Regions from separate parts of the Streptomyces sp. 1331.2 genome, predicted to be linked through region 1. Evidence: riboswitches for the same ligand, from Rfam matches in the RefSeq annotation. Region 1 holds a riboswitch; the other holds the start of a gene.
What was found. A riboswitch is a leader RNA that binds a small molecule or an ion and turns the genes downstream of it on or off. The one in region 1 is predicted to bind glycine.
Positions count from the first base shown of each region.

Region 1 (8,968 bases):
GTGTTCGCCGGTGGGGTCGAGGTGAGTGCGCGGCCGTCCGACGCGATAGCGCTGGCGCTGCGGACCGGCACGCCCATCTACGGGAGCGAGGAGGTGCTCGCGGAGGCGGGCATCGCGATCCCGGACGAGCAGGAGGACGAGGTCGAGAAGTTCCGGGAGTTCCTCGACCAGGTCTCGCCCGAGGACTTCGGCGGCGGCGGTCCGCAGTAACGCGGCCCGGTGGTGCGGCCGATCGGTGTGCCGTTTTGCCAAAAACCGTCCATCTACCCACACTAGGGGCACGAAAAACCACTCTCCTGAGTGAGGTGGTTTATCTGGCCCGGCGTGGCGATCGTTGACGGGTCATAGGGGACTGCCTACCGTCAGGAGTGGCTGTCCGGGTGACCGATGCCCGCAGTCGGATCGCCCGCAGCACAAGTGGACGGAGGCAGGCATGAGCAGCACCGGCGATGACGCGGCCCCGGGAGGCCTGTGCGCCGTGCACGTGCCGCGCGCCGCCCGCACCGTCGCGGACGTTCCCCGGGTGGGCAGGTTCCCGGCCGTGCAGGCCGGCCAGCCGGCCATCGAGCGGCTGGCCCCGACCTCCGAACTGATCGGCTTCCGCGGCCCGACGGCCTGCGCGGCGGCCGGCATCACCTACCGCCAACTGGACTACTGGGCCCGCACCGGACTGCTGGAGCCCAGCGTCCGTACGGCGTACCCGGCGACCAGTCAACGGCTCTACAGCTTCCGCGACATCCTGCTGCTCAAGATCGTGAAGCGGCTGCTCGACGCGGGCGTCTCGCTGCAGAACATCCGGGTGGCCGTCGCCCATCTGCAGGCGGCCGAGCAGGCCGACCTGGCCGGGATGACGCTGATGTGCGACGGCGCGACGGTGTACGAGTGCACCACGCCCCAGCAGGTGGTGGACCTGCTGAAGGGCGGTCAGGGGGTTTTCGGTATCGCCGTGGGAGCGGTCTGGCAGGAGCTGGAGCTCACCGTCGGGCGGCTGCACGCCGAGCGCACCGACACCGGCGAGACCCTGGTCGGGAACGACCCGGCCGACGAACTCGCCCAGCGGCGCAACCGGGCGGTCTGAGCACGCATTCGACGGGGCCGCGGGCCCGGACGGGGAACCGTTCGGGCCCGCGGCCCCGTCGTGTTGCCTGGTAACGCGAACGAGGGAGGGCATGTGGGGGTCGGCACCGGGATGTCGGGCACGGGGATATCGAGGCTGCTGCGGCGCCGGGCCGGGCTGTTGGCGACACGGCTGCGCCGGCGCAGGACCCAGCGCAGGGTGTTCCAGGTGGGTACGGTGCTCTGCTCGCTGGCGCTGGCGCCCAGTGCCTGGCTGTGGGTCTCGGCGGGGGACCGGGTGGGCACGGTGGAGAGCGCGCCGTCCGCGCCGGTCGCGGTGGTCTTCGGTGCCGGGCTGGACCAGGGCAGGCCCACGCCGTACCTGGAGCACCGGCTGGTCGCCGCGGTGGACCTGTACCGCGAGGGCAAGGTGCAGGCGATCCTGGTGACCGGCGACAACGGGCGGATCGAGTACGACGAGCCCGACGCGATGTTCACCTACCTGACCGAGCACGGGGTGCCGGCCGAGCGGGTCGTCCGTGACTACGCGGGCTTCGACACCTGGAACTCCTGCACCCGGGCGCACCGGATCTTCGGGGTGGACCGGGCGGTGCTGGTCAGCCAGGACTTCCACGTCCGGCGGGCGCTGGCGCTGTGCGAGGCGGCAGGCATCCGGTCGTACGCGGTCGGGGTGCCGGAGCTGCACGACGAGACCTGGCTGTACGGCGGGCTGCGGGAGGTCGCGGGGGCGGGCAAGGCGGCGGTCAACGCCTGGTTGCGGCCGGACCCGGTGTTCCTCGGGCCCAAGGAGGAGGGCATCCCGAAGGCGCTGGCGCACGCGGCGAAGAAGTAGCGGCCGGCGCCGGGGCCTCCTCGTCGGCTGCGGGGCCGGCCTGGTTCGTACGTACTGTCGGACCCGTGCGCGATGATCGGCGGGTGCGATCTCTGCCGAGCATCATCCACCTCGACATGGACGCCTTCTTCGCGGCGGTGGAGCAGGCGGCCAAGCCGAGCCTGCGCGGGAAACCGGTGATCGTCGGCGGGCTCGGCGGGCGCGGGGTGGTCTCCACCGCCTCGTACGAGGCGCGGAAGTTCGGGGTGCACTCGGCCATGCCGATGGCGCAGGCACGCCGGCTCTGCCCCAACGCGGCCTTCCTGGCCGGGCGGTTCGAGGCCTACCGGTACGTCAGCGACATCGTGATGGGCCTGCTGCGGGAGCTCTCGCCGCTGGTGCAGCCGCTCAGCCTGGACGAGGCCTTCGTGGACCTGGAGGCCGGTCCGTACGGCCCGGTGCTGGCACAGGCCGACCACGAGACCGGCGAGCGGCTGGTGCTCGCGCTGGCGGAGGACCTGCGGGCGGACATCCAGCGGCTGACCGGGCTGACCGGCTCGGTCGGGGCGGCCGGGTCCAAACTGATGGCCAAGATCGCCTCCGAGCAGGCCAAGCCGGACGGCCTGGTGCTGGTCGAGCCCGGGCAGGAGCGGGCCGTCCTCGGGCCGATGCCGGTGCGGGCGCTGCCCGGGATCGGGCCGGCCACCGAGCAGGTGCTGCGGCGGGCCGGGCTCACCACGGTGGCCGACCTCGCGGACGCCGGGGAGACGGAGCTGGTCCAGCTGCTCGGGCGGGCGCACGGCGCCGGCATCCACCAGATGTCGATAGGGCTCGACGAGCGGCCAGTGGTGGCCGACCAGGACGCCAAGTCCGTCTCGGTGGAGGACACCTACGAGGTGGACCTGGCCGACCGGGAACGGGTGCTGCGCGAGGTGGAGGCGCTGGCCGCCCGGTGCGTGCGGCGGCTGCGGGCGGCCGGGCGCTCGGGGCGGACGGTCGTACTCAAGGTGCGGCGGTTCGACTTCTCGACGCTGACCCGCTCGGAAACGCTCGGCGGGCCCACGGACGACGAAGCGGTGATCACCGCGACCGCGCGCCGGCTGGCCGAGCAGGTGGACATCACCGGCGGGGTCCGGCTGCTCGGCGTGGGCGTCGCCCAACTCGCCGACTACACGCAGGAGGACCTGTTCGCGCAGGCCCTGCGGGAGGAGACGGCGGAGCATGCGGAGGAGACGGCCGAGGCCGAGGAAGCCGACGAGGAGCGGGAGACCGTCCTGGTGCGGCGCTGGCTGCCCGGGCAGGACGTGCGGCACGCGGAGTTCGGGCCGGGCTGGGTGCAGGGCAGCGGCGTCGGCCGGGTCACCGTACGGTTCGAGACGCCGTGGAGCGAGCCGGGGCGGGTACGGACCTTCGCGGTGGACGATCCGGCGCTGGAGGCGTCCCGGCCGCTGCCGCTGCGCCGGGGTGAGGGCGGGGAGGACGGCGGTGCGGGCGAGGGTGAGGGCGGCGGCGCGGGCGGGGAATGAGATACGAGAACGGCCCCACCCGGTGGGGGAGTACCGGGTGGGGCCGTATCACCGTGCCGGACCCCGTGGTTTCGTGATGCCCTCGCGAACCACGGAGGCCCGGGCCCCGCGCCCTGTCCCTGAGCGCGGGGCCGGACGCCTCGTCAGGCGTCGGTCTTGACCAGCTTGTCGCCGGCGTCCTGCTGGGCCGGGCTGCCGGCGACGGCGGTGCCGGCGGGCTTGACGGTGCGGATCAGGAACGGGACCACACCGGCGATGATGCAGACCACGGCCGCGGTCCAGAACGCGTGCTTGAAGGCGTCCAGGGTGGGCAGCGAGAGCGGGATCTGCGGCGGCAGCTTCATGGTGTCGCCGGTCAGGATCGCGGCCATGACGGCGGTGCCGATCGCGCCACCGACGGTCCGCAGCACCGAGTTCATGCCGTTGGCGATGCCGCTCTGCTCGACCGGCACGGCGCCGTTGATGTAGGCCGGCATCGCGGCGAACGCGAGGCCGACGCCGAGACCGAAGATCGCCGAGGCGGTGTAGATGTCGCCCTCGTGGCTGTGTCGCAGGGCCAGGTAGGCCATTGCGACGGCGCCGAGGACACCACCGAGGACCAGCGGCAGGCGCGGGCCGCGGCGGGCGATCAGCAGGGCGCCGACCGGGGCGGCGACCATCGAGCCGATCGCGGACGGCAGCAGCATGACACCGGCGTGCAGGACGGTGGCGGTGAAGCCGTAGTGGGTCAGCTTCTCCGGGGCCTGGGCGAAGTTGCTGATGACCATGAAGGAGCCGTACATGCCGAAGCCGATGAGCAGGCCCGCCATGTTGGTGAAGGCCACCGCCGGGCGGGACATCATCTTCATGTCCACGAGGGGGTGCGCGACCTTGGTCTCGATGACGCCCCAGATCAGGGCCACGACGGCGGCGACGGCGAACAGGCCGAGGGTCTTGGTGGAGGTCCAGCCCCAGTGGTTGCCCTGGCTGACCGCGACCAGCAGTGCGGAGAGCCAGCCGGCCAGGGTGAGGGCGCCGAGCGGGTCGGCGCCGCCCTCCTTGTCGGTGACCGGGTCGGACGGGACGCGGAAGGCGACCAGGGCGACCGCGATCAGGCCGAAGACCAGGCCCATCCAGAAGATCGACTTGTAGCTCCAGTGCTCCAGGAGCAGACCGGTGGCGACCAGGCCGAGGCCGGAGCCGACGCCCATCGAGGCGCTGATGGCGGCGACGCCGCCGGTCACCTTCTGCTTGGGCAGCTCGTCGCGGACGATGCTGATCGCCAGCGGCATGACGCCACCGCCGGCGCCCTGCAGGACGCGGGCGACGACCAGCCAGGTGAAGGAGTGGGTGCTGACTGCCAGCGCCGAACCGGCGACCAGGCCCGCCAGCGAGATCAGCAGCATCGGCTTACGGCCCCGGAGGTCGCCGAAGCGGCCGAGGAGGGGAGTCAGCACGGCGGCGGACAGCAGGTTGGCGGTCATCAGCCAGGTGACGCTGGACGCGGAGACGCTCAGTTCCTTGGCCAGCGAGGGCAGGATCGGGACGACCGCGGTCTGCACCACGCTGAACGACAGCATCGCCAGGATGAGGGCCGGCAGGACCCGGGCGCTGCTCTGCTTCTCGGCCGCGGTGGTGGGCTGGGGTGCCTCACTCACGGTTGCTTCCTCCCGTACATAGTGAATGAACTGAAGTAACCATGCAGGGAGATACTTCAGAGTGTCAAATATCGAGTGGTTAAGCTTTGGCAAAGGGGGGCCGTGGGGCGGGGCGAGTGGGCGCCTGTGGGGGGTGGGGGACTTTGGTGCATGGGTGGGGCCGGGGAAAAGGGGAGGACCCCGGCCTTGGGGGCCGGGGTCCTGGTGGGGCGGGTCAGACGAGGGGGCGTAGGGCGGCGGGGCGGGAGGTGTTCGGGGGCGGGGTGGGGGTGTCGGTCGGCGTGGTGTCGTCGTGGACCTCGACGTGTTCGCGGCGGAGCTCCTCCCGGATCACCTCCTCGGCGGTGTAGCGCTCGACGACGAGGCGGACCCGCTCGATGGGGGCGAGGTACTTGCGGATCGCCGGGCGTTCCTCACGGAGGGTGACCTCCTCGACGGCCTCGGCGATCTCCTTCTCGGTGAGGGTGGAGCGCTCGGCGTCGCTGAGCGGCATCCGTTCGACCCGCACTCGCTCGCGGACCACCGGGACGCGGCGCTCCACCTGCTCGGTCGTCACGTACTTGCGCAGCTTCGCGGTGCCCACGGTGTGCCACTCGGTGGTCACGTCCAGCCGTTCCTCGCGGCAGGTGATCTCGACCGGGCCGCTGGGAGCGGACGAGGCGGCGCTCCCGGCGGGTGTCGGGGTGGTCGCCGCCGGGGCGGGCTGCGGCTTCGGCTCCATGACCGGGGTCGGCGCGGGAGTGCTGACGGTGCGCACGTTGACCTCCGGGGCGGGTTTGGTGCGGTTGATGACGGGTGCGGCGGCCGTGGTGGTCGGGCCCGGGCCGGGCTCGGGGGAGTGGAAGGCGAGCGGCTTGGCGGTCGTCACGGCGGCCGGGGCCGCGGCCGGGGTGGTGCCGAAGTCGAGGTCGGGCTGCGCGGCCCGTCCGCCGTCCTCGCCGGCCGGGCGGCCGTCCATCGGGGTGTCGAGGCCGTAGTAGCGGTAGAGCTGGAGCTCCTGGGCGGGGGACAGGTGCTGGCCGACGCCGAAGTCCGGCGACTCCTTCACCAGTGACTTGTCGTACGGCACCCGGAGCTCGTCGCCGGAGAACTCGCTCGTGGTGAGCGGGACGAAGGCGTCCCTGCCGAAGATGCCGGTCCGGACGGCGGCCCATTCGGGCCGGCCGGTGGCATCGTCCAGGTACACCTCGTCGACCGTGCCGATCTTGTCTCCGTTGCGGTCGACCGCCTTGTGGCCGATGAGGTCCCGGGGGTCGATGTCGGTCTGCACTTCTTCCTCCAGTGCGCTGAGCCTGCGGAACTCCCGCAGGAAGGCGGCCGGGGCACCCGTCCCGTCCGCCACTTCACACCAAATGCCATGAACCGGACGGGCGCGACCGGGGTGCGCCGGACGGGCCGCGGGCTGGGCCGTCCGGGGGACGCGCGTAGACCCGGGGTGACCGGAAGCACCCGTGATCGGAGAGCCTCCCGCTGGTACCCTGGGCGGCGACCGCAGAGCCCGCTCGGGAGAGTCTCCGATCGCGAAAAGCGCTGGTCGGAGCGCCGAAGGAGCAACTCCTCCCCGGAATCTCTCAGGCATCCGTACCGTGTGGGGTAGGTCACTCTGGAAAGCAGGGCAGGAGCGTCGGCGCAGGAGCCGACGACCACCACCCTCACCGACGGTGCAAGCCGACGGAGCGCCCACAGCGCGCCGTGCGGGCGAAGCTCTCAGGTCCCGATGACAGAGGGGGAGGCCTGACGGGTTCGTCCGCCAGGGCCGACCTGCTGTCCGCAGCGGGAAAGGCCGGCCGGCGTTCGGACCCCCGCCGGTCCGTGACCAGGAGGCCTCGACCACCATGAACGCCCAGCCGAACGCGGGACGCCCCACCGGCGCCTCGACCCTCACCGAGCTTGAGCTGGCCAGTCCCTTCGAGAACCGCCACATCGGCCCCGACGCCGCCGCGCAGGAGAAGATGCTGGCGTCCGTCGGCTACGCGTCGCTGGACGAGCTCGCCGCCACCGCCGTGCCCGAGGCGATCCGCTCCATCACCGGCCTGGACCTGCCCGCCGGCCGGACCGAGGCGCAGGTCCTCGCCGAGCTGCGCGAGCTGGCCGGCCGCAACCAGGTGCTCCAGCCGATGATCGGCCTGGGCTACTACGGCACCTTCACCCCGCCGGTGATCCTGCGCAACGTCATGGAGAACCCGGCCTGGTACACCGCCTACACCCCGTACCAGCCGGAGATCTCGCAGGGCCGCCTGGAGGCGCTGCTCAACTTCCAGACCCTGGTCTCCGACCTGACCGGCCTGCCGACCTCCGGCTCCTCGCTGCTCGACGAGGGCACCGCGGCGGCCGAGGCGATGGCGCTGGCCCGCCGCGTCACCAAGGTCAAGGGCGGCGTCTTCCTGGTCGACGCCGAGACCCTGCCGCAGACCATCGCGGTGATCAACACCCGCGCCGTGCCGACCGGCGTCGAGGTCGTCGTCGCCGACCTGTCCGAGGGCATCCCGGCCGAGATCGCCGAGCGCGGTGTCTTCGGCGTGCTGCTGCAGTACCCCGGCGCCACCGGTGTGGTCCGCGACCTCGCCCCGGTGATAGAGCAGGCGCACGGCCTGGGCGCGATCGTCGCGGTCGCCGCCGACCTGCTGGCGCTGACCCTGCTCAAGAGCCCGGGCTCGCTGGGCGCCGACATCGCCTGCGGCACCTCGCAGCGCTTCGGCGTGCCGATGGGCTTCGGCGGTCCGCACGCCGGCTACCTCTCGGTGCGCGCCGAGTACGCCCGCTCGCTGCCCGGCCGCCTGGTCGGCGTCTCCGTCGACTCCGACGGCAACCGCGCCTACCGCCTGGCGCTGCAGACCCGCGAGCAGCACATCCGCCGCGAGAAGGCCACCAGCAACATCTGCACCGCCCAGGTGCTGCTCGCCGTCATGGCCTCGATGTACGCCGTGTACCACGGCCCGGACGGCCTGGCCGACATCGCCCGCCGCACCCACCGCTACGCCGCCGCCCTCGCCGAGGGTCTGCGGGCCGGCGGTGTCGAGCTGCTGCACGGCGAGTTCTTCGACACCGTCACCGCCGTCGTCCCGGGCCGCGCCGCCGAGATCGCCGCCGCCGCCCGCGCCAACGGCATCAACCTGTACCAGGACGGCGAGGACCGGATCTCGGTCTCCACCGACGAGACCACCACCCGCGAGCACCTGGCCGGTGTCTGGGCCGCGTTCGGCGTCCCGGCCGTCGAGGTCGCCGAGGCCGCCGAGACGCTGCCGGCCGCGCTGCTGCGCGAGGACGAGTACCTGACCCACCCGGTCTTCCACAGCCACCGCTCGGAGACCGCCATGCTGCGCTACCTGCGCCGCCTGTCGGACCGGGACTACGCGCTGGACCGCGGCATGATCCCGCTGGGCTCCTGCACCATGAAGCTCAACGCGACCACCGAGATGGAGGCCGTGACCTGGCCGGAGTTCGGCCAGCTCCACCCCTTCGCGCCGATCGAGCAGGCCCAGGGCTACCTCACCCTGATCCGCCAGCTGGAGCAGCAGCTGGTCGAGGTGACCGGCTACGACGCCGTGTCGATCCAGCCGAACGCAGGCTCGCAGGGCGAGCTGGCCGGCCTGCTGGCCGTCCGCGCCTACCACCACGCCAACGGCGACACCCAGCGCGACGTCTGCCTGATCCCGTCCTCCGCGCACGGCACCAACGCGGCCTCCGCGGTGATGGCCGGCATGCGCGTGGTCGTGGTGAAGACCCTGGTCGACGGTGACGTGGACGTCGAGGACCTGAAGGCCAAGATCGAGCAGCACCGCGACACCCTGTCGGTGCTGATGGTCACCTACCCGTCGACCCACGGCGTGTACGAGACCGAGATCACCACCATCTGCGCCATGGTGCACGAGGCCGGCGGCCAGGTGTACGTGGACGGAGCCAACCTGAACGCCCTG
Region 1 is NZ_OBMJ01000001.1:888,524-897,491, reverse strand. Features, by position in the region: gene CRP52_RS03885 (bifunctional nuclease family protein) at 1-210, shown strand, start outside; gene CRP52_RS03880 (MerR family transcriptional regulator) at 434-1,078, shown strand; gene CRP52_RS03875 (SanA/YdcF family protein) at 1,190-1,909, shown strand; gene CRP52_RS03870 (DNA polymerase IV) at 1,993-3,414, shown strand; gene CRP52_RS03865 (MFS transporter) at 3,558-5,051, opposite strand; gene CRP52_RS03860 (PRC and DUF2382 domain-containing protein) at 5,266-6,393, opposite strand; glycine riboswitch at 6,545-6,648, shown strand; glycine riboswitch at 6,650-6,782, shown strand; gene gcvP (aminomethyl-transferring glycine dehydrogenase) at 6,887-8,968, shown strand, end outside.

Region 2 (8,968 bases), 1.7 Mb from region 1:
CCGGAGGCGACGGCGCCGCCGGTCATCGTGCCGATCGAGACCCCGCCGGGCGCCGGGGCCGGCATCGTCAGCCCGCTGGTGTCCGGCAGCGGGTCGGGCGCACCGGCCCGCTGCGAGCGGTCCTCCGCGCGGGCGCCGCGGCCCGAGGCGACGGCCCCGCCGGTCATCGCGCCGATCGACACCCCGCCGCTGGCGGGGGTCGGCGGAGTGTTCTCCTCGTCGTGCTGCACGTTCTGCTCCTCGCTCATCCCTGATCCCGACTCCCGGGACATGCCGGTGAATCGGCGACGCTACGTAGGCTGCCCGCCGGCCGGCGGCGTGACCCCCGCCTGCGCGGTGCCGCCGTTGGTGGCGACGGCCCCGCCGCTCATCGAGCCGATGTGGATCCCGCCCTCCATCACCTGCACCACGGTCTGCTCGAAGCGGCCGGTCTCGTACCCCATCTGCTCCAGTGCCACGCGCACGCCGTCGATGATCCGCTCCTCGATCGTCTTCAGGTACCGGCTGGCGTCCAGTTCCTGGAAGAGCGAGACGGTCGAGGAGGCGACCAGCTCGCGCAGCGAGACGACCGGGCGCGCGGCCGCCACCAGGGTGCTCTCCGTCGCCGCGCCCGCCGGGCCGCCTGGGTGCAGCAGCGAGCGCATCGCGGCGGGCCCGGCGGTGAACGCGGACACCGCGGGGCGGCCGAGCCACAGCCGGGTGCCCCACTGGGCCACCGCTTCGGTGCGCAGTTCGTAGTCGCGCCGGACCGGCCCGAGGACGTGCGGGACGACCTCCAGGACCAGCAGGTTCCCCTGGGTGTGCACGCGCAGCTGGACGGTCAGCACCACCTGCTCGTCCCAGGCGCCGACCCGCACCCGCAGGAAGTACCGGCGCTGCTCGCCGCCCTCGTCCACCGCCTCGGCGACGTGCCGGGCGACCTCGGCCGGCTCGCGCGGGACGTCGCCGCGCGTCGGCCCGTACGGCAGGTAGACGAGGTGGTCGATCTCCAGGTCCCGCAGCCGGTCGAGGCTGGTGTCGGCGGCGGCCTGACGCAGGTCGCCCACCAGCGGGAGGACCCGTTCGAGGACGGCGCGGGCGGTGAGGGTCCCGCCGGGGGCCACCGGCCCGGTCTTGCGGCGCTTCAGCTCCAGGGCGAACGACCAGGGGCGGTGCGGGACTCCGGAGCCGAGGAAGGGGTCGGCCGGGTCGTAGACGACGAGCTGCGAGTACTGCTCGGCGGCGATGGCCGCGTGCAGCGCCCGGTAGCGCGGCCGGTCGGGCAAGGAGCGGGGCGGCTGGCGCCGGAACGCGTCGCGGGCCAGTTCCCGGCGGACGGTCTGGGCGATCAGCAGGCGGTGCCCGCCCACCGTGGCGGCGAGCAGCAGCGGGAACAGCACGCCGTACGGGGCCGAGTCCTGGAGGGTGGCCAACGCCAGTGTCCAGTACAGGATCTGGGCGATCACGGGGACGGCCGCGCGCAGGCCGCCGACGGCCCGCCGGGCGGCAGCCTGGGAGCCGGCCGGGCCGGCCAGCGCGCGGGCCCGGACCTCGGCGGGCTTGGCGAACCAGGACAGCAGGGTGACCAGGGCGTACAGGACGGCGAAGTTCGCGAGGTACGGCGTCAGGTAGCGGGAGAGCGTGCCGAGCGCGGCGTCGGAGGCCGACCCCTGGCCGTACGAGTCGCCGTAGTAGCCGCCGTACCCGCCGGATATCCCGTCCCCGTAGGACCTCCAGTAGCTGCTGCTGGGCGGGTGCTGGAACAGCGGCCAGCAGACGGTGCAGAAGAAGGCCGCCCAGATCGCGACGAGCACCGCGCCGGTGCGGAGCTCCAGCGCCCGGGCTCGCAGGGCGTGCGCCAGGACGGTGACCAGGTCGAAGCCGAGCGACGGCGGGACGGTGCGCTCGTCGTGCTCGACCAGTTCGGCGATGACGCGCCGGCGGTAGTCCGGGTCGAGGTGGACGGCGGCGCAGAGCAGCCGGGTGGCCTCGGAGTGCGCGTACGGCGACACCGGCGGCGGGTCCGGCGGCGGGTCCGGCGATGGGTCCGTCGGCGGACGATGCGGTTCCGACGGCTGGACGGTCATCCGCCTCCCCCTCTGGCGCGAACCAACTCGCCGAAATTATGGCGTGGTTGACGGACCGTCGGCCAGTGGAAATGCGAAAACCCCCGGGCGGAGGGAGGTCCACCCGGGGGCCGGGGAGTCGAGACCGGCTCGTGGTCAGCCGCCGGTCAGTCGTCGGTCAGCACTCGATGACGTTCACGGCGAGGCCGCCGCGCGAGGTCTCCTTGTACTTGATCTTCATGTCGGCCCCGGTCTCCTTCATCGTCTTGATCGCCTTGTCCAGCGAGACGTGGTGCCGGCCGTCGCCGCGCAGCGCCATCCGGGCCGCGGTGACGGCCTTGACCGAGGCCATGCCGTTGCGCTCGATGCAGGGGATCTGGACCAGGCCGCCGACCGGGTCGCAGGTGAGGCCGAGGTTGTGCTCGATGCCGATCTCGGCGGCGTTCTCGACCTGCTCGGGGGTGCCGCCCAGGACCTCGGCGAGGCCGCCCGCGGCCATCGAGCAGGCGGAGCCGACCTCGCCCTGGCAGCCGACCTCGGCGCCGGAGATGGAGGCGTTCTCCTTGAAGAGCATGCCGATGGCGCCGGCCGCGAGCAGGAAGCGGACGATGCCCTCGTCGTCGGCGCCCGGGATGAAGTTCAGGTAGTAGTGCAGCACGGCCGGGATGATCCCCGCCGCGCCGTTGGTCGGCGCGGTGACCACCCGGCGGCCGGAGGCGTTCTCCTCGTTGACGGCCATCGCGTAGAGGGTCACCCACTCCATCGCGTTGGCCGGGCCGATGCCCTCGGCGCGCAGCGTCCGCGCGGCCGCGGCTGCCCGGCGGCGGACCTTGAGGCCGCCCGGCAGGATGCCCTCACGGGTCATGCCGGCCCGCACGCACTCCTGCATCACGGACCAGATCTCCAGCAGCCCGGTGCGGATCTCCTCCTCGCTGCGCCAGGCCTTCTCGTTCTCCAGCATCAGGCCGGAGATCGAAAGACCGGTCTCCCGGCTGAGCCGCAGCAGCTCGTCACCGGTGCGGAAGGGGTACTTCAGCACGGTGTCGTCGGGCTTGACCCGGTCCGCGCCGATCGCGTCCTCGTCGACGACGAAGCCGCCGCCGACCGAGTAGTAGGTCTTCTCCAGCAGGGTCGAGCCGTCCGCCGCGTACGCCCAGAGGGTCATGCCGTTGGCGTGGTAGGGCAGCGAGCGGCGGCGGTGCAGGATCAGCTCGGTGTCGGGGTCGAAGGCGATGGTGTGCTCGCCGAGCAGGTGGAGCCGCTTCTCGGCGGTGATCCGCTCGACGTCCTTGTCGGCCTGGTCGACGTCGACGGTGCGGGGCGAGTTGTTCTCCAGGCCCAGCAGGACGGCCTTCGGGGTGCCGTGGCCGTGGCCGGTGGCGCCCAGTGAGCCGTACAGCTCGGCGCGCACACCGGTGACCTGGGCCAGCAGGCCTTCGGACCGCAGTCGGCGGGCGAACATCCGGGCGGCGCGCATCGGGCCCACGGTGTGGGAGCTCGACGGGCCGATGCCGATGGAGAAGAGGTCGAAGACACTGATGGCCACGGAGGACGTCCTTGTCTGGTCTCGTGGAAGGACAGGGCGGTGCACGGAACGGGGCACCGCGCGCACTGTCCAGTGTGCGCGGTGCCCCGGAGTGACAGGCGCCCGGCCGGAGTGAGGCCGGTCACCCGTGGCCGTACTAGAGGTTCGGGTACAGCGGGTACTTCTCGGCCAGCGCGGTGACGCGGGCCTTCAGCGCGGTGGCGACGGTCTCGTCGAAGGCGGGCTTGAGCGCCTCGGCGATGATGTCGGCGACCTCGCGGAAGTCCTCGGCCTGGAAGCCGCGGGTGGCCAGGGCCGGGGTGCCGATGCGCAGGCCGGAGGTGACCATCGGCGGGCGCGGGTCGTTCGGGATGGCGTTGCGGTTGACGGTGATGCCGACCTCGTGCAGCCGGTCCTCGGCCTGCTGGCCGTCGAGCTGGCTGTTGCGCAGGTCGACCAGGACCAGGTGGACGTCGGTGCCGCCGGAGAGCACGGACGCGCCGGCCTCGGCGACGTCTGCCTGCAGCAGGCGCTCGGCGAGGATCCGGGCACCGTCCAGGGTGCGCTGCTGGCGCTCCTTGAACTCCTCGGACGCGGCGACCTTGAAGGCGACCGCCTTGCCGGCGATCACGTGCTCCAGCGGGCCGCCCTGCTGGCCGGGGAAGACCGCGGAGTTGATCTTCTTGGCCCACTCGGCCTTGGACAGGATGACGCCGCCGCGCGGGCCGCCCAGGGTCTTGTGGGTGGTGGTGGTGACCACGTCCGCGTAAGGCACCGGGTTCGGGTGCAGCCCGGCGGCCACCAGGCCGGCGAAGTGCGCCATGTCCACCATGAGCAGCGCGCCGACCTCGTCGGCGATCCGGCGGAACTCGGCGAAGTCCAGCTGGCGCGGGTAGGCGGACCAGCCGGCGATGATCAGCTTCGGCTGGTGCTCCTTGGCCAGGCGCTCGACCTCGGCCATGTCGACCAGGCCGGTCTTCTCGTCCACGTGGTACGCGGCCACGTTGTAGAGCTTGCCGGAGAAGTTGATCTTCATGCCGTGGGTCAGGTGACCGCCGTGGGCCAGGCTCAGGCCCAGGATGGTGTCGCCCGGCTGGATCAGCGCGAACATCGCGGCGGCGTTGGCCTGCGCACCCGAGTGCGGCTGGACGTTGGCGTGCTCGGCGCCGAACAGGGCCTTGATGCGGTCGATCGCGATCTGCTCGACCACGTCGACGTGCTCGCAGCCGCCGTAGTAGCGGCGGCCGGGGTAGCCCTCCGCGTACTTGTTGGTGAGCACCGAGCCCTGGGCCTCCATGACCGCCACCGGGGCGAAGTTCTCGGAGGCGATCATCTCCAGGGTGGTCTGCTGGCGGTGCAGCTCGGCGTCGACCGCGGCGGCGATCTCCGGGTCGAGGGCGTGCAGGGACTGGTTGAGAACCGTCATGGTGTGTTCTTCCCGGTGGAGGAGGAAAGGGGGCCGCGGCTGGGGGGAGGGGCGACCGCCGCGCGACGGCCGCCCCGGCCAGGGTTTCAGCCGCCGATGAGGGCGGTGTACTCGTCCGCGCTGAGCAGCTCGTCGGTGGACTCCACGCGCACCTTGAACAGCCAGCCGCCCTCGAAGGGGGCGCTGTTGACCAGGCCGTTGTCGTCCAGGACGTCCTGGTTGACCTCGGTGACCTCGCCGGTCACCGGGGAGTACAGGTCGCTGACCGACTTGGTGGACTCCAGCTCGCCACAGGTCTCGCCGGCCGTCACGGTCTCGCCGACCTCGGGCAGCTGCACGTAGACGATGTCACCGAGCGCGTCGGCGGCGTGCTTGGTGATGCCGACCGTGGAGACACCGCCCTCGGCGGCCGTCAGCCACTCGTGCTCCTTGGTGTACTGCAGGTGCTGGGGGTTGCTCATGGCGTCATTCTCCAGGATGGGAAGCGGGTACGGCGAAGCGGGCCGCCGCGAGGACGGCTTCGACGTGCGGGTATGGGGGGAATCGGGTGCCGGAGGGCGGTCAGCGGGCGCGCTTGTAGAACGGCAGCGCCACGACCTCGACCGGCTCGTGCTTGCCGCGCACGTCCACTGCGACGGTGGTGCCGGGGGCCGCGTGCGCCGCGTCCACGTACGCCATCGCGATCGGCTTGCCCAGCGTCGGGGAGGGCGCGCCCGAGGTGATCCGGCCGATCGGGGCACCGTCGGTGGAGACCACGGTGTACTCGGCGCGCGGGACGCGCTTGCCCTCGGATACCAGGCCGACCAGCACCCGCGGAGGGTTGGTCTCGGCCGCGGCGGCGGCCTGCTCCAGCGCCTTGCGGCCGACGAAGGCGCCGTCGTTGGTGGTCTTGTCGAAACGGACGACCCGGCCCAGGCCCGCGTCGAACGGGGTGAGGTCGGTGGACAGCTCGTGGCCGTACAGCGGCATGCCCGCCTCCAGGCGCAGCGTGTCGCGGCAGGACAGGCCGCACGGGATCAGGCCGCGGCCCTCGCCCTCGGCGGTCAGCGCCTGCCAGATCGCCTCGGCGTCGACCGGGTGGCAGAAGATCTCGAAGCCGTCCTCGCCGGTGTAGCCGGTACGGGCGAGCAGCACCTCGCGGCCGGCCACCTGGGCCGGGAGGATCGCGTAGTACTTCAGGCCGGGCAGGTCGGCGTCGGTGGTCCCGGCCAGGATCGCGGTGGACTCCGGGCCCTGGACGGCGATCAGCGCGTAGGTGTCGCGGTCGTCGGTGACGACGGCGTCGAAGCCCTTGGCGCGGGCGATCAGCTCGTCGAGGACCAGCTGGGCGTTGGAGGCGTTGGCGACCACCAGGAAGGCGTCCTCGCGCAGGCGGTAGACGATCAGGTCGTCCAGGATGCCGCCGTCCTCGGCGCAGATCATGGTGTAGCGGGCGCGCAGCACGCCCAGCGCGGAGACGAAGCCCACCAGCGCGTGGTCCAGCATCTCGCCGGCCTGCGGGCCGGTGACGGTGATCTCGCCCATGTGGGAGAGGTCGAACAGACCGGCCTTGGTACGGACGGCGAGGTGCTCCTCGCGCTCGCTCCCGTAGCGCAGCGGCATGTCCCAGCCGGCGAAGTCGGTCATGGTCGCGCCGAGGGCGCGGTGCAGCGCGTCGAGCGCGGTCAGGCGGAGGGACGACATGGCCAGGAACTCCTCGGTCGGGGCACTCAGGGGTGCACGCGCCGGACCGGACCCGCTCGGGGGCCGACCCTGCGCGCGGGCATGCGGCGGCGTGGGTCTCCCCATCTGTCGTCGAACCTGAGAGCTTCACCGCCCAGCGGCCCGCAGCTGCTTCCAGCATCGGGGACGGCAGGGCGGCTTGCACCGTGGGTGGGCGCGCGACACGGTCGTGCGCCGCTTTCCAGATGTGCCTAACCCGTGCGGTAAGGGGGCCTGAGAGATTCCGGGGAGGACTTGCTCCTTCGGCGCCGGCTGTGCCGCCTGGGCGGCACTCCGAGCTCTCCCGCGCGGGTTCGAGCGGCCGATATGGAGTTGTGGGGCCCGCGGCGCATGCCGTCGGACGCGGACATCATGGCACGTCCGTGGCGAGGAGGGGAGAGGGGCCCCGGTCACACCCGGTCACACGGCGCGGTACCGAACAGCAGCCCCAAGGGGGAGCCCCCGAAACCCCTAGGGCCCGTCTTCAAACCCCCGCCTGCGGGCCGGCCCCGGGGCACGCACCTCGCCGCGTTGTCGTCGGTCGCCAATGCGCTGCATTGGGCTCCCTCCTCCGCCTTGCGATGCACGCACCCCAACGCCGCCCCGCCCGCCCTCCGGGCGAACGACGGGGGTTTGAAGACGGGCCCTAGACTGCTGCGCGTCGGCGCAGAGGGCGGCCGACCGGCAGAGGGCGGAATCGCGGCGCATGGGGTACCCGGTGGAGCAGCAGCAGGGGTGGGGCGGTCCGGAGGCGGCGCCGGCGGGCGGCACGTGGCCGGCCAACGAGCTGGAGCAGGTGCTGACCGCGGCCCTGGGCGACCCGGGCGCGACACCGCGCGTGATCGAGGTGCTGGCCCGCAGCCAGGTGTGGGTGCCGCTGCCGGCCGGGGCCGACCCGCAGGGGCAGTCGCTGGACCTGCCGACCATCGAGCTGGCCGGCGACCCGTACGTACCGGTGTTCTCCTCGCAGGAGGTGTTCCTGCAGCAGGCGCCGGGGATGGCCTTCGCGATCGCGCCGGCCTGGGAGTTCGCCCGCGGGCTGCCGCTGGGCGTGGGCATCGCGGTGAACCCGGAGGCGGCGGTGGGCATCCCGGTGCCGCCGCAGGGCGTGGCCGAGCTGCGCCGCGGGCCGCGCGGGGACCGCTGGGAGGGCGCGGAGGACCCGGCGGCGCCCAGCGGCGGCCGGGTGGCGCTGCGCGAGCCGGTGCCGGGCGAGGACCCGGAGCACTTCCTGGCCGCCTGCCGGGCCGAACTGTCGTCCCTGCCCGGAGTGTTGACCGCCCGTCGGGCGCTGGCCAGCATCGAGGGCGAGCCGACGGTGATGTTCGTGGGCGTCCAACTGGACCCGGCGGCCCCGGCCGACCCGGGCGCGGTGAACGAAGCCCTCGGCCGGGCGCTGGGAACCGCGCCGCTGCCGGGCGGCGTCCACCTCGTACTGCTCGACCTCGCAGAGGACCCGGTGGTCGAGTGGCTGCTCACCCAGGTCATGCCGTTCTACTCGCGGGTGTGAGCGGGGTACGTATCACAGGCACGTCGCCGTGGCGGCGGCCGGTGCCGCGCCATAGGGTGCGTGCAGACGGCCGACGGGCCGGGCGGGTTCGAGGAAAGAGGCGCGGCGAGGTGGGCGCATGAGTGCGGGAACGGGAGCGGGCGGGGCGCCGGGGCCCTGGGGCCAGGCACCGGCCGGGCGCCCGGCAGCGGATCCGGGCGTGTTGGAGCAGGCCCTGCGCGAGGTCGCGCCGGAGCGCTGGGACGCGTACGAGCGGCTGCTGCACGCGCTGGCGGACGGCCGGGTCTGGATGCTGCTCTGGCACGGCACCCCGGGCAGCCCGGACGCGCAGTACGGGAACATGGAGATCAGCGGCCACGGCTACGCGCCGGCCGTCACCTCGCCCGAGCAGCTGACCGCCTCCGGCTGGGCCCGGGCCCACGAGGTCATCTCCGGCCGGGAGGTCGCCGCGTCGCTGTACCGCACCCGCTGGGGCCTGTGGCTCAACCCGCACGCGCCCGGCGGCGGCGTCGGCGTGCCCTGGGCGGACCTGCGGCGGATCGCCGCGGGCCTGGACCGGCTGCCGGCCGGCCCGCTGAAGCTGAGCGAACCGCAGCTCGACGCCCAGCAGTTCTTCACGCTGCTGGAGCGACAGGCCGGTGAGGTGCGCGCGGTGCGGGCGCTGCGCCGGGCCTGGGTGCAGCCGGCGGTGGGGGAGCCGTACCTGGCGATCGGCCTGGACCTGTACGAGAGCTCGCCGCCGGCGGTGGAGGCGGTGCGGG
Region 2 is NZ_OBMJ01000001.1:2,542,042-2,551,009, reverse strand. Features, by position in the region: gene CRP52_RS10680 (hypothetical protein) at 1-248, opposite strand, end outside; gene CRP52_RS10675 (hypothetical protein) at 291-1,991, opposite strand; gene CRP52_RS10670 (L-serine ammonia-lyase) at 2,224-3,591, opposite strand; gene glyA (serine hydroxymethyltransferase) at 3,728-4,996, opposite strand; gene gcvH (glycine cleavage system protein GcvH) at 5,083-5,457, opposite strand; gene gcvT (glycine cleavage system aminomethyltransferase GcvT) at 5,558-6,679, opposite strand; glycine riboswitch at 6,910-7,014, opposite strand; gene CRP52_RS10650 (enhanced serine sensitivity protein SseB C-terminal domain-containing protein) at 7,404-8,207, shown strand; gene CRP52_RS10645 (enhanced serine sensitivity protein SseB C-terminal domain-containing protein) at 8,326-8,968, shown strand, end outside.
Region 2: it holds a riboswitch for glycine, as region 1 does, so the genes downstream of both, gcvT (glycine cleavage system aminomethyltransferase GcvT) here and gcvP (aminomethyl-transferring glycine dehydrogenase) in region 1, are expected to answer to the same signal.